2 regions of the Shewanella sp. ENK2 genome follow, and region 1 is predicted to be linked to the other one. Evidence: riboswitches for the same ligand, from Rfam matches in the RefSeq annotation. Region 1 holds a riboswitch; the other holds the start of a gene.
The links. Region 1 has a riboswitch for lysine ahead of lysC (lysine-sensitive aspartokinase 3). Riboswitches for the same ligand answer to the same signal wherever they lie in the genome.

Region 1 (6,991 bases):
TGGAGCCGCTCCCGATTTATCTCATATGGAAAAAAGCTGGGCTATCTTTATTGAAAAAGAACAAGCTTTGGAGCTTGGACGCGAGTTTAAACAGCATGCAATCTATTATGTCAATCAAGGCCGTTTGTCATTAGTTGCTTGTGGCGATGCACCTGATAAAGAAGTGATGATAGGCGATTTTATGACTCGCACTCAGGTGGTCAATGAGTTGCCTGATCTTCATGAGTAATTTATTGATTGATAAAGCAGTTCGGTCACGCTGATACTGCTAGTCACCTATTATATCAACGCATTAGGGCTGCTGATAAACCCACTTTATATAGGCAAGGTTATTTATAATAGCGCTGTATTGATTTGAACCATAAATGGCTTATGGAAGGCCGACCTATCTAAAAGTGCCTTTATTCAGAGTTTGAAACTAAAACTTCCCTTATGGTCTATTTAATATAGCTAAGTACTGTATTGTTAGCATTTTACGTTAAAGTTAATGCTTGCTTTCATATCTTTAGTATCTGTAAATAAAGCTATTTTTATCCAAACTATTTAAATATCTAAGCTGATGTGATGACAGCGAGTATGAATGTCGTATATTCAGTATTCAGTTATTTAGTAATTTTATTACATTCCATAATTGACTTAGGTGGTTATTTATTGGTATTTTTCAATTTCTTCCTGAGGGAAGAAACAGAAGAGGAGCGTTAGCTAGGTAGTAAGTGTGAGGAAAACCAATTCCTAAAACCACTTATGAGGGAGATTAGCGCCGAGGTATGTCAAATGGTTGGTTTCATTTCATATCGGTCGATTAGGCTGAATCCTAACGATTGTCACCTATTCATTGGTGGAGAGCTTCTGGTGAAGATTGCTGTTTCCCTTCTTATAAGGGTGCGTTATCACTGCACCAGGCTCTTCGAACGAAGTAAGTTCGGAGTGTAATCATGTTTTTTAATCTAAGTAGTCAATTCGTATTTGTATGTCAGCCTTCAAGCGTGGAGGTGTCAGTATGAGCTTAGTTGTAGCTAAATTCGGTGGAACCTCTGTGGCAGATTACGCTGCAATGAACCGCTGCGCCGATATTATCTTAGCGAACAGACATACTCGAGTCGTTGTTGTTAGTGCATCCAGCGGCGTAACTAATTTATTGGTGGAGCTTACGCAAGCTAATGTGAATGACAAGCGTCGTTTAGCATTACTGACGCAAATTGGCCAAATTCAATATGACATTGTTGATCAGCTCGATCGTCCTCAAGATGTTGCCGCAGGTATTGATAAGTTACTTAGCCGTATGTCAGTGCTTAGTGATGCGCTTGTATTAGATCGCAGTAAAGCAATCATTGATGAACTACTTTCAATGGGAGAGCAATGTTCTTCATTGCTATTTTCTGCTGTTATTCGTGAAAAGGGCACTCCTTCAAGTGCATTTGATGTCAGACAAGTATTACGTACAGACAGCCATTTTGGCCGCGCAGAGCCGCAAATAGAGCAAATAGCATCGTTAGGTGCTGAGCATTTAGCACCACTATTAGCCAATGAAGTTATTGTTACGCAAGGTTTCATTGGCGCTGATGACCAAGGGCGCACCACCACTCTTGGCCGTGGTGGTAGTGATTATTCAGCAGCACTGTTGGCAGAGGGCTTAAAAGCTGATGCGGTAGAAATCTGGACCGATGTAGCAGGTATTTATACAACCGATCCTCGTCTTGCTCCCAATGCTAGACCAATCCCTGAAATCAGTTTTAATGAAGCCGCTGAAATGGCAACATTTGGTGCTAAAGTATTGCACCCTGCGACGATTCTTCCTGCCGTTCGTCAGCAAATTCAAGTGTTTGTTGGTTCAAGTAAAGCGCCAGAGCAAGGCGGTACTTGGATTCGACATCAAGTAGAAAACGCTCCCGTTTACCGTGCTGTTGCATTAAGACGTGATCAAACCCTGCTTAATTTGCATAGCCTGCAAATGTTGCATGCACAAGGCTTCCTTGCTGAAACATTTGCGACATTAGCCAAGCACAAAATCTCAGTTGATCTGATTACTACTTCAGAAGTGAATGTTTCATTAACGCTCGATAAAACAGGATCAGACTCTAGCGGTCAGGGGCTATTGAGTGAATCATTACTGCAGGAGTTATCACAGCATTGTCGAGTTCGTGTTGAAGATAAATTGGCGTTAGTGGCTATTATTGGTAATAAAATTGCCTCAACAGCAGGGATTTGTAGCCGTGTTTTCTCAGTATTAGAAAAGCACAATGTGCGAATGATTTGTCAAGGCGCAAGCCCGCATAACTTATGTGTATTAGTAGCAGAGTCTGAAGCGGCAGATGTGGTCAATTCATTGCACCAAAATTTATTTGAATAATAGGAAGTGTTCACCAAGTAACAATGCTTGGAACATATGAGGCTAAAGAATATATGACAGAAGCGAATCGCACCTCCAACGCTCACGTATCTACAGTTCAATTAGGTGAATTGGCTACTGGCCAAGCGCTAACAGCTCCTATTTATACGTTTAAAGGAAGTGATAGTGCTGCACCATCTGTCTATATTCAAGCCAATGTTCATGGCGCAGAAGTGCAAGGTAACGCGGTAATTCATCAGTTGATGACGCTATTGGAAGGCCATCAAATCTTAGGTGATATACATTGTGTTCCTTTAGCTAACCCATTGGGGATTAATCAAAAAAGTGGTGAGTTTACTCTTGGGCGATTTGATCCTATTACGGGAGTGAACTGGAATAGAGAATATTTTGAACATGCCGCAATAGTGGCAGACATTCCTAATTGGTATCAAGCAAACAAGGCTTTATCAAATAATGAGTTGTTCGCCGCATTTCGAGTGTTATTAGCACAAAGCTGTCAGCAACGTTTAAATAACTCTTGGGGAATTAGCACGGGGCATCAACTCGCGGTGACACTGCAATCGATGGCGCATCAAGCGGATATTGTATTGGATTTACATACCGGCCCTAAGTCTGCAAAACATCTATATTGCCCAGAGTATGATGTCGCATCTGCGGCTTATTTCTCAATTCCTTATTCATTGGTTATTCCTAATGAGTTTGGCGGTGCTATGGATGAGGCTGCATTTTACCCGTGGTGGCAGCTCCAACGCTTTTGTGCGCGTAAAGGGAGACATTTTGACGTCCCCGTAGCGGCGTTTACGCTTGAATTGGCGAGTCAAGAGCGTGTCGATATGGCTGATGCAGAACTCGATGCGATGGGGATTTTGGCGTACTTAAGTCATAGAGGTGTGATCGCAGAAACAGTGCAACCTGCAGCAATGAAGCGTTGGGGATGTGATTTAGCTAACTATAAAAAATTCCATGCACCAAAAGCTGGATTAGTTGAGTATTGCGCAGAGGTAGGACAACCTTTGAAAGCTGGTGAGCCGTTAGTGACCCTTTTACGACTTGATCAATACGGAACAGAGAATGCCATGACGACAATCAGTTTACCTTGTGATTGCGTTCCTGTACTGCATTTTGCCTCAGCTTCTGTGCATCAAGGGACAGAGCTTTATAAGGTAATGACTAAGGTTTTTGAGATCAGTTAATGGTGAGTCGCTGGCATTCGCAACGATATTGCAAACTGCCAGCGATAGCATATTGAAGTATTAACTCTTTAAAATTTCAAGCGGCATAGCCAGCATCTCGTCGCCTGAAGCTGCAAAATACCAAATAATAGCGATAAGTAGACCAACCGTTAAAAAGTACCAAACCGTTGAGAAAATTTGCCCATACCTATCTAAGGGCAACAGGTGACTTTGGTGTCGAGTTTTCCACTCAAATACAATCTCTAAACTACCAATTAGCAACAAGAACCCTAATAAAGCCAGCCCCAAGCTATAACTGATAAACACGCCTATTGCCGCTCCAGCGATACAGGCTATTAACCCTACCATGCTGTTCATAGAAAACGTGATGCTTTTAAGAATATGGCCGCCATCTAAGGGTAAAATTGGCAGTAGATTAAACAGATTTAGTAAGGCGTTAAAACTGGCTAAACCTGCAAAAAAGATATTGCCGGTGATCCAATAAGCGACCATGCAGGCTATTGACATCAAGAGGCCAAATGTTGGCCCCATGATAGAGATGACGACATTTTGCCATCGAGTATTTATTCGCTCATCGCTGACAGCTAAACCGCCCATGAATGGGATAAGGTAAATCCCTTTGGTTTTCATACCAAAGTGCTTCATGGCTTTAATATGGCCATATTCGTGAACAACCAGACAGGCAATTAATGCTAGTGCAAATTCAATTGAGAATAGCCATGAATAGGCCGCGACACTTGCCGCAGCGAGCATAGCTTTGACAACTTTGGCACTTTTTAATAGCTTAAACCCAAGTGAGGCTAAGCCAATCATACTGAATTTTTGCGTTTTAACAGGAGCAACTTCAGGCACTTGTTGTTCAATATCTTTAGTATTTCTCTGCCCTTGAGCTACTGTGTCATTATCAACCAAAATCGTGTAGTTAATGATAAAAGGCTGCCACTGGACATCAGCCTCTACTCTTACTTTTACAATGGTTTTACTGGTTTCAGTAATAATGTCATCAGTCGTTGCTCCTGCCATTGAAGCGGGGCGCGATAATTCGAATTCGTGCACATTGAAAGCCTGGTTATCTGCTGATGCCGATTTTTGAGAGACTAATTGATTATCCCAATAAAGTTGTTGCCAACCGGCCATAGAGCCTTCTAATCGCAGACGTTTGCCAAGGCATTCTAAATTCAGCAGTTCCATATTTTTTGCTGTTCCATTGTTGTGTGATGAATCATGATGAGTGAAGTAGCGATGGTGAAATTGCTAGGCATTTTGCCCGATAGGTTGCAGTGACTCAAGCTAAATAGATTCAAGATATGCCACGGTGTCGATACCTTGCTTGATATCCGTAAACACCAGTTTGCCACTGCAGCAATGACCATTAAGGGTTGCATGTGTTCGTACGTATTGAATAAAGATCACTAAATCTATGGGGTGCAGGCTTGCTCTAAGTTGTGGTAATTCCGCTGTTGGGTGATTAGCCTGATGTTGTTGAGGGTGAGCTTGCGCCTCGATAACAATATCGAATGTAGAGCCCTCGCTATCTAATAACCTATCGTTACTACCTATGAGGTGCAGTTGTAAACAACAATACTCTAGCCAGTCAATCTGATTAGCGAGGTAAATGAGCTCTTCACTTGCTTGCTGTTTTATAATTGCTGGCCAACAAATCGCTAGCATCGAATTCTTCTCTTATGGTCAATAAATTCAGTCAACTTGTTAACTGTTTCCTAAGTACGATTTTTAGTAAAAAAGCGATTAGGTTTCTCACGTTGAGTGTTTTATAAGTTGCTGTTTGATAGCAACAATTACCATGCTAATTGCTGCGTTAGCTGATCCCGAACGGCCAAGTTAGAAATTAATGGCTACCATAATCGAAACTGATTTCATTATGGAGGTTTTTAACATGACAGGGGCCATGTTCACGCTGAGTGCGATTTTGCGCTGGGCCAATATGAATCTCTACATTGGCAAAGATGTGTTTCTCTGCTTGCACAAAATATTTACTGTAATAGCCATCCACTTCTTGCTGAAGTTGCTTACATTCTGCTTCAGCTTTCGCACGGCGATTGGCGATTTCTTTTTTCTCATCAAGCATCATTTTCACTTGCTCAATCATTCCCGCATCTGTTTGCCACTCCGTTTTAGGAGGCAGCTTTCTCAAGCGAGACTCGATATCTAATCCTGCGACAACAAGCTGCTTAGCTTGGTCATCACTGGCTTTAGCCTCAGCTTTGAGCTCAGTTTGATCCATGGCGCAATAAAGCTCAGTCTTAGTGCCAGCCGTTGCGCCAAAGGCTACAGCCTTAATGCCTTTTTTAGCGGTCGCTCGCCCACCGACAAGATCGCCTCGTCTGGCATTAGGATCGCTAACGGTAATGACATTGTCTGAGACTGAATGGCTATGAAGCAGTTGTTTAGTGACTAAGATGTCACTTTTGGCGGTTAAATTGGAATATTGCACAAACTGAGCACAGATTTGGCCACGGGCAGTAATATGGGTACTTAACTCATGCTCTTTAATTTGTCGGCCAATGACTCCTTTACTGACAATTACATCGCCTTGGGCTTCAAGGCTAGCTGAGTCTACAAACCCCATAACTGTTATGTCACCAGTGCTTTTTACTTTCATACCCTCGTGGACATCGCCTGTGATTAAGACACTACCTTCAAAATCAACATGACCGTATTTTACGTCAACATCTTTAATTTGCAGCACATCATCTACTTGCATACCTTTTGGTGTTTCAACAGGCTGACCAGATACTGTTGCGACAAGTTGGTTAGTATCGCTACTTAATAATTCAGTGCCATTACCAGGCTTCATTTGCAGATCTTTGCCTTCAATCTGCATGATAGGTTCCCCGTGTACGTTATAGCCAGGAGTGCCGGTAGTCGCAGGCGTTTTTATCATTAAAACGTCGCCTGGTTTCACCATGATCATTGCGCCCAGATTTCGCATGTCGACAGAGCCATCTTCACGTTCTTGAGGTTGTAATAACCGTTCACGAGCGAGGGGGACTTGTCTTGTTAATGTTGCATTAATGCCATTTACAGCCAATTTACCAATGGCGATTTGGCTACTGCAACTTTCACCCGGTGGTAAAATCGCTAATTGCTGGATCAGAGATTGAATTTTAGGTTTGCTTAATCCCATTTTGACTTTATGGGATTTTAGGGTGTTAAGGATCATTGGCAGTGAAGGGTCTTTCCCACCCCATGCTGATGCTAATGTCATAGAGGCCGACATTTTATCTTCGCTGATTTCTATGGTCACACTGCCATCAGCTCGTTCACCAATGATAAAAAATAACTCATGCTTACCATTGTCATGAGTGCTGAGGGCATTAACTTCAGCAACACAATTATGAATATTGTGGGTTAACGGTTTCAGCATGGCAAACTCTGCCTGCGTCAGTAGCTGTTTTACGTCATCGTCAGAAATTGGCCCATGAAT
Region 2 (6,991 bases), 2.4 Mb from region 1:
CACAAGCACTATCGGGTGTGAGTAAAGTCCTTGTCGCTGACAATGCTGCTTATGAAGCGCAAATGGCTGAAAACCTCTCTAAGTTAATTGTTAATGTCGCCAGTGATTACGATTACGTGCTAGCAGCTGCAAGCAGTGTAGGTAAAGATACTCTTCCTTGTGTGGCAGCATTATTAGATGTTGCGCAAATTTCTGAAGTCGTAGATGTGGTGAGTGCTGACACATTTGTACGTCCTATTTATGCAGGTTCTGCATTGGCGACAGTACAAAGCTTAGATGACAAAAAAGTGATGACGGTTCGTACCAGTGCATTTGATGCTGCAGGCAACGATGGCAATGCTGAAGCGGTTAACGTTGATTTTGTTGCAGAAGCTAAGACAGTTTTTGTTTCGCAAACTCTCACAGAATCTGAGCGCCCTGAATTAGGCAGCGCTGGAGTGATTGTTTCTGGTGGTCGTGGCATGGGTAGCGGTGAGAACTTTGCTATTCTAGAAGCATTAGCTGACAAGCTAACCGCTGCCGTTGGCGCTTCACGTGCCGCTGTTGATGCTGGTTATGTTCCTAACGATTTGCAAGTCGGTCAAACAGGTAAAATTGTTGCTCCTGATCTGTATATCGCTGTCGGTATATCTGGCGCCATTCAACACTTAGCGGGTATGAAAGACTCTAAAGTGATTGTGGCTATCAATAAAGATCCTGAAGCGCCAATTTTCCAAGTGGCTGATTATGGACTTGAAGCTGACTTATTTGATGCGATTCCAGAGTTAACTCAATCTTTGTAATTATAAACTGATTGTAGAAAAAGGTTTTTGTCTTTTAGGCAAAAACCTTTTTTTGGGTCGCAGTTTATGGCGTGATTATTCGATAGTTTGTTTTAGTGTCAGTGCGTATTAAATGACATTGTTTTTCAGCTTTATCATTGCTAAACCTATTGAACGATATAAATACACCTGAATTAATTCAATAATCAGATTTTTTAAGCATATTAATCTCACTGTCGTTAATTGATGGATAATTCCTCGCTTGCTAACAATTCGTTACGGTGTCGATATCGTCTTGTGTTGTTTTTTGATTGTGATGTTATTTCTCACAAGATAAGCTAGTTTTATCTGGTAATTAACCTCGTGCTTATGTTTGTATGGTCTTGTGTCGTGGCAGTGAGCTTTTATAAAGCATTTAAACTGTCGTATACATAAGTAGAGGCGCATCAAATATCAGTATGGTTAAGTTGGTTGATACCAATAACTTAATTTGAAAGGATTTGGTGCCGAAGTGAATCGGTACGATCAATACCATTTGCTGGGGCAGTTTCCGAAAGGGGCTGCACTGTCATAGTAATTTTTATCCGTGAGGATAAAACAATGGATATCGATGTTGATATCGATATTACTGTGGAGTGCTACTGAAAAGATTCTTGTCTTCGCTTTATGCGATGTCTTGCCTTATCAGTTATCCTCCATTCGTACTCAACGAAGAAAATATATAAATGATGATAACAAGTTATGCCGATTCGGCACTCTCTCTTTTGCCTCCTGTTGTGGCAATTGTATTAGCAGTAGTTACACGCAAAGTACTTCTTTCATTAGGTTTAGGTATTATTGCTGGCGTGATATTGCTGACTGATTTCTCTTTTACTGGAGCTGCAAGCCACTTAGTGAGTACTGTCACCAGTTTAGTGTGGGATGACGGCGCACTCAATGCCTGGAATTTACAAATTATTGGCTTCTTGGTAGTGCTGGGGATGATCACCGCTTTAATTACCGTGAGTGGTTCAGCACGTGCGTTTGCTGATTGGGCACACCAACGTATTCGCAATAAACGTGACGCCAAACTCATGACCATGTTCTTAGGTTGTGTGGTATTTATCGACGATTACTTCAACAGTATCGTGGTTGGCTCAATCGCACGTCCTATTACTGATCGCTACCATATTTCACGTGCAAAACTGGCCTACTTGTTAGATTCAACTGCTGCACCAGTATGTGTTATCTCTCCAGTCTCAAGCTGGGGGGCATACATTATTGCCCTAATTGGCGGTATTTTAACGGCACATGGTTTTGCTGATACCGGCCATTTAAGCGTGTTTTTACAAATGGTGCCGATGAACTTTTATGCCATTTTTGCGCTATTACTTTTATTGTGTGTTGCTATCTTTGGTTTAGACATTGGCCCAATGCGCCAACATGAGCGTAATGCGCAAAAAGGCGAACTCTTTGACGAAAGCAAAGGGTTACCTCCAGGCGCGACCGCTGATTTACCAGAAGCTGATACAGGTAAAATCATGGGGTTATTCCTGCCGATTTTTGTGCTTGTGGCTGCAACTATTTACTTTATGGTTTCAACCGGTGCTGATGCGCTGGCGGGTGAAGGTTTACCATTTAGTGTTTTAGGTGCATTTGAAAACACTGAAGTCAGCGAATCATTATTTTATGGCTCATTAGTGGGTTTAGTGGTGACGATTGCATTAACCATGCAGCAAAAAATTAGCACCAGCATGATGTTTACTGGAATCAAAGTTGGCGCTAAGTCAATGTTGCCAGCTATTTATATCTTGTTATTTGCTTGGACAATTGCGTCAGTGATTGGCGAGCTTGAAACGGGCAAATACATGGCGAGCTTGGCAACGGGTAATATTCCATTTGCATTACTGCCTGCAGTGCTATTTTTATTAGCTGGTTTAACCGCATTTTCAACCGGCACTAGCTGGGGTACATTTGGTATTATGTTACCAATCGCTGCCGATATGGCGATGGGCAGTGATAGCACTATGATGTTACCAATGCTTGCCGCTGTGCTTTCTGGTGCGGTATTTGGAGATCATTGTTCACCGATTTCTGATACCACTATCTTGTCTTCGACAGGAGCGAGCTGTCACCATCTTGACCACGTTATGACACAATTGCCTTACGCGATAATCGTAGCGGTTATCAGTATTGTGGGTTATACCGTGCTTGGTTTCTCTGGTTCTGTTGCGATGGGCTTTATTACGTGTTCTGTATTGTTCGTATTAGCAATCTTAGGACTAAAAATAGCCACTAAGTAGTCCTAAGCACTTGGATTTAGTTTGTGACTTAATAAGAGCTCGACTTGTTAAAGTCAGATCCCAGTTTAGGCTAAAATCTAACAATAAAAATGCCACTCAATTGAGTGGCATTTTTTGCTCGTTAATCAGAGCTAAGTTACTTTAAGCCACGGCGCTCTAATAAGCCGTCAGTGGTAGGCGCTTGGCCTCTAAAGTTTTGATAGGCTTCCATTGGCGGCACGCTATTGCCGACTTCACGGATAGTTTTTCTAAACTTCATACCGATTTCTCGATTCAGCCCGCCTTGAGTTTGCACATAAGCAAAGGCATCAGCAGCAAGAATTTCACTCCACATGTATGCATAGTAGCTAGCTGAATATCCCCCAGGGAAGGCATGAGCAAAGTAAGTTGAGCGGTAACGAGGTGGTACTGCTGGTAAGTCGACACCATGTTTTTTAAGCGCAGCAGCTTCAAAGCTTTCAACATTTTGCAGCGGCGCGTCAGCATCCAGTGCATGCCATTCTAGATCAAGTAGCGCAGCTGACATGTATTCTAAGGTGTCAAAGCCTTGGTTAAAGCTTCGAGAAGCTAATAGCTTTTGCAGTAAATCGTCAGGAATAGGTTTGCCTGTATCGTAGTGTTTAGCGTAGTTTGCAAGTACTTTAGGGTGCGCAGCCCAGTCCTCTTCAAAAGTTGAAGGGAATTCAACGAAATCACGAGATACAGCAGTACCTGCTAAAGATGGGTATTTCACTTTAGAGAACATACCGTGAGTACCGTGGCCCATTTCATGGAACATGGTCGTCGCTTCATCGTAGCTCACAAAGGTTGGCTGGCCTTCTGGCGCCTTTTTAATGTTCATGACATTTACGACGACAGGTTTTTGATTTAATAACTCAGATTGACCGACAAACGAGCTCATCCACGCACCACCACGTTTACCTTCACGAGCAAAGTAGTCTGCATAGAAGATAGCCATGCTACTGCCATCTTCATCAAACATCTCGTAAGCTTTTACGTCTGGGTGATAAACCGGTAAGTCTGGACGTGGCTTTAACGTAACACCGTACAATGCTTCTAGGGTAAAGAATACGCCATCTTCTAAAACACGATTGAACTCAAAGTAAGGTTTGATAGACGCTGAGTCGAGGTCATATTTTTCCTTACGGACTAACTCTGCGTAATATGCCCAGTCCCATGGTGCTAGGGTAAAGTTACCGCCAGTTTTATCTATCATGGCTTGTATATCAGCGGCTTCTTTTTGAGTGTTTTCCACCACAGATGGCACCATTGAGCCAAACATGTCGTAAACCGCTTCTGGCGTTTTAGCCATTTGCGGTGCTAAACGGTAATCAGACCAAGTGTCAAAGCCAAGTAGTTTGGCTTTTTTAGCACGAAGCTGCGCTAAACGAGCGACTAATGAAGCGGTTTCGTTGTCACCCGTTAAGCCACGATTTGCTGACGCTTCCCAAACTTGCTGACGCAGCTCACGGTTATCTAGTTGAGCTAAAACCGGTTGGCGTGTGGTATTGGTGATATTGAGTAGATATTGGCCTTTAAGTCCTGCCGCTTCAGCATCTGCTTTTGCTGCTGCAATAGCGGATTGTGATAACCCCGCCAGTTGGGCTTCATCGTCTACTTTTACTGCAATTTCCTTGCTGAGTCTTAACAGTCGTTGTGCAAACTCATTGGTGAGTGTTGATTGCTCTTCATTTAATTCACGAATCTTTTGTTTTTGCGCTTCAGTTAGTTTGGCGCCAGCGAGCACAAATCGCTGATGATAAACCTCTACTAAACGAACTTCTTCTGCAGTTAACGAGCTGTTATTGCGAGTATCATAAATTGCTTGAATACGGCTGAATAACTGCGGATTTAAATTAATATTGTCTGAATGTGCCGCCATCTTAGGCGCCATTATGCCTTGTACTTTACGTAATTCAGGGTTGCTGTTTGAGCCGGTTAAGTTATAGAAAATACTTGAGGTACGAGTGAGTAATGCACCGCTTTTTTCCATAGCGACAATGGTATTTTCAAATGTCGGTGAGGCAGGGTTAGCAGCAATTTTGAGGATTTCTTGATGGTGCTGTTCAATTCCCAGCTCAAGCGCTGGCTGAAAATGCTCATTGTTAAGCTGACTAAAGTCAGGTGCTTGATACTGGAGTACGCTTGCTTGCATCAATGGATTTTGAGTTTGCACTTGAGCGCCCTGAGTGGTGTTTTCTGTTTGAGTATGACTACAACCACTTAATGCGAATGTTGCAGCAATCGCGGCAGCGACAATTGTTTTATGCATTGTGTTTCTACTTCCTTAATTATAATTGTTTATGCAATTTATCAATTGTTTCTTAATCGTATATGAAGATTTTGTCGTTTCGTGATGCCTGTATATGTTGTGCTGGTAGTGAGCTTGAAAACTGTGATCTAATTTATTGCAAAATGTAAATTATGTTAATAGATGCTTGTTTGGAATACATTCTTATCATCAGTCATGCTTTGGCTTTGTGCGATATTCTCTTGAGAAACGGATAAGGAGGAGGGGAGTTAACCATCAAAAGGAAAAGCAAATTAACTGTGATGATAAAGGGGATTCATCATCAAGGAATAGTGCTAGCAAGTTCACGCTATTTAATCCTCACATGCCTTATCTCTAAATCGATTCAATGGTAGACTAACCTCGATTATAACAATAAGGATCTTCTGTTTTGGCACAACTCTATTTCTATTATTCGGCAATGAATGCCGGCAAATCAACTTCGCTTCTCCAATCATCTTATAACTACCGTGAACGTGGCATGAATACGCTTGTTATGACAGCGTCAATTGATGACAGATACGGTGTTGGAAAAGTGGCGTCTAGAATAGGGATTGAAACAGATGCTCAAGTATTTGGAGCAAACGATAATTTATCGACCATGATTGAAGCTGAGCTTGAATCTCAGCAATTACACTGCATTTTAATTGATGAATCCCAGTTTTTAAGTAAAGAACAAGTGAAGCAATTAACTCATGTGGTGGATAACCTTGATATCCCAGTATTGTGTTACGGCCTGAAAACGGATTTCCAAGGGGAGCTGTTCAGCGGTAGTCAATATCTACTCGCCTGGGCAGATAAATTGGTTGAGTTAAAAACCATTTGTCACTGTGGTCGCAAAGCCAATATGGTCGTTCGCCTTGATGGTAATGGAAAACCTATGCGTGAAGGTGAGCAGGTTGCTATTGGTGGTAATGAAAGCTACGAGTCAGTGTGTCGTAAGCATTTTAGAGAATTCATCTGGGATTAGTCATTAAAGGTTATTTCCAGAAACACAAAAACAGCGCCTAAAGGCGCTGTTTTTTTATAGCTCACATAGAATTAAGTCAGACTAAAAATCGGCTTCATCAAAGGTTGCAATTTGCGCGCTGCTCATTTCGACTTGCTTGCGTAAACTGCGCGTTTGGCATCCCCAATATCGCATATAAAACTCGGCTGTATTTAACTTAGCTTGATAAAAATCAGACTCATCTGTACCTGCATCAAGGGCGGCAATTGACGTCGCTGCAATTCGTGCCCACATCCATGCAAGGGCACTAATGCCAAATAACTGCATATATGGCATTGAGGCTGCACCAATCATATCGGGATTTTTAGCCGCTGACTGTGCAATAAAGCCTGTGGCTTTTTCTAAATCCGTGGCTGCATCCATTAACCCTGCAAGGTAAGGTTTCATCGTGTCATGATTACTATGCTCACCAATAAAGCTTTTAACCATATCTGACCATAATGTCAGTGTTGCGCCTTTATCTGATAATAATTTACGCCCAACAAGATCGAGTGCTTGTACGCCATTTGTGCCTTCATAAATCATCGCAATTCGAATATCACGTACAAATTGTTCCATACCCCATTCATTAATATAGCCGTGTCCGCCATAGATCTGCTGAGCATCAACACAAGCTTTAAAGCCTTGATCGGTCACAAACCCTTTTACG

Region 2: linked by a shared signal. The riboswitch ahead of ACGEDC_RS01695 (Na+/H+ antiporter NhaC family protein) and the one ahead of lysC (lysine-sensitive aspartokinase 3) in region 1 are both predicted to bind lysine.

What each region holds. Positions count from the first base shown of each region.
Region 1 is NZ_CP171406.1:2,746,830-2,753,820, forward strand. Features, by position in the region: gene ACGEDC_RS12035 (DUF3293 domain-containing protein) at 1-229, shown strand, start outside; lysine riboswitch at 681-857, shown strand; gene lysC (lysine-sensitive aspartokinase 3) at 1,001-2,350, shown strand; gene ACGEDC_RS12045 (succinylglutamate desuccinylase/aspartoacylase family protein) at 2,404-3,543, shown strand; gene ACGEDC_RS12050 (site-2 protease family protein) at 3,604-4,734, opposite strand; gene ACGEDC_RS12055 (DUF4144 family protein) at 4,834-5,214, opposite strand; gene ACGEDC_RS12060 (DUF342 domain-containing protein) at 5,393-6,991, opposite strand, start outside.
Region 2 is NZ_CP171406.1:348,593-355,583, reverse strand. Features, by position in the region: gene ACGEDC_RS01700 (electron transfer flavoprotein subunit alpha/FixB family protein) at 1-782, shown strand, start outside; lysine riboswitch at 1,190-1,410, shown strand; gene ACGEDC_RS01695 (Na+/H+ antiporter NhaC family protein) at 1,487-3,043, shown strand; gene ACGEDC_RS01690 (M3 family metallopeptidase) at 3,180-5,315, opposite strand; gene ACGEDC_RS01685 (thymidine kinase) at 5,725-6,303, shown strand; gene ACGEDC_RS01680 (acyl-CoA dehydrogenase C-terminal domain-containing protein) at 6,385-6,991, opposite strand, start outside.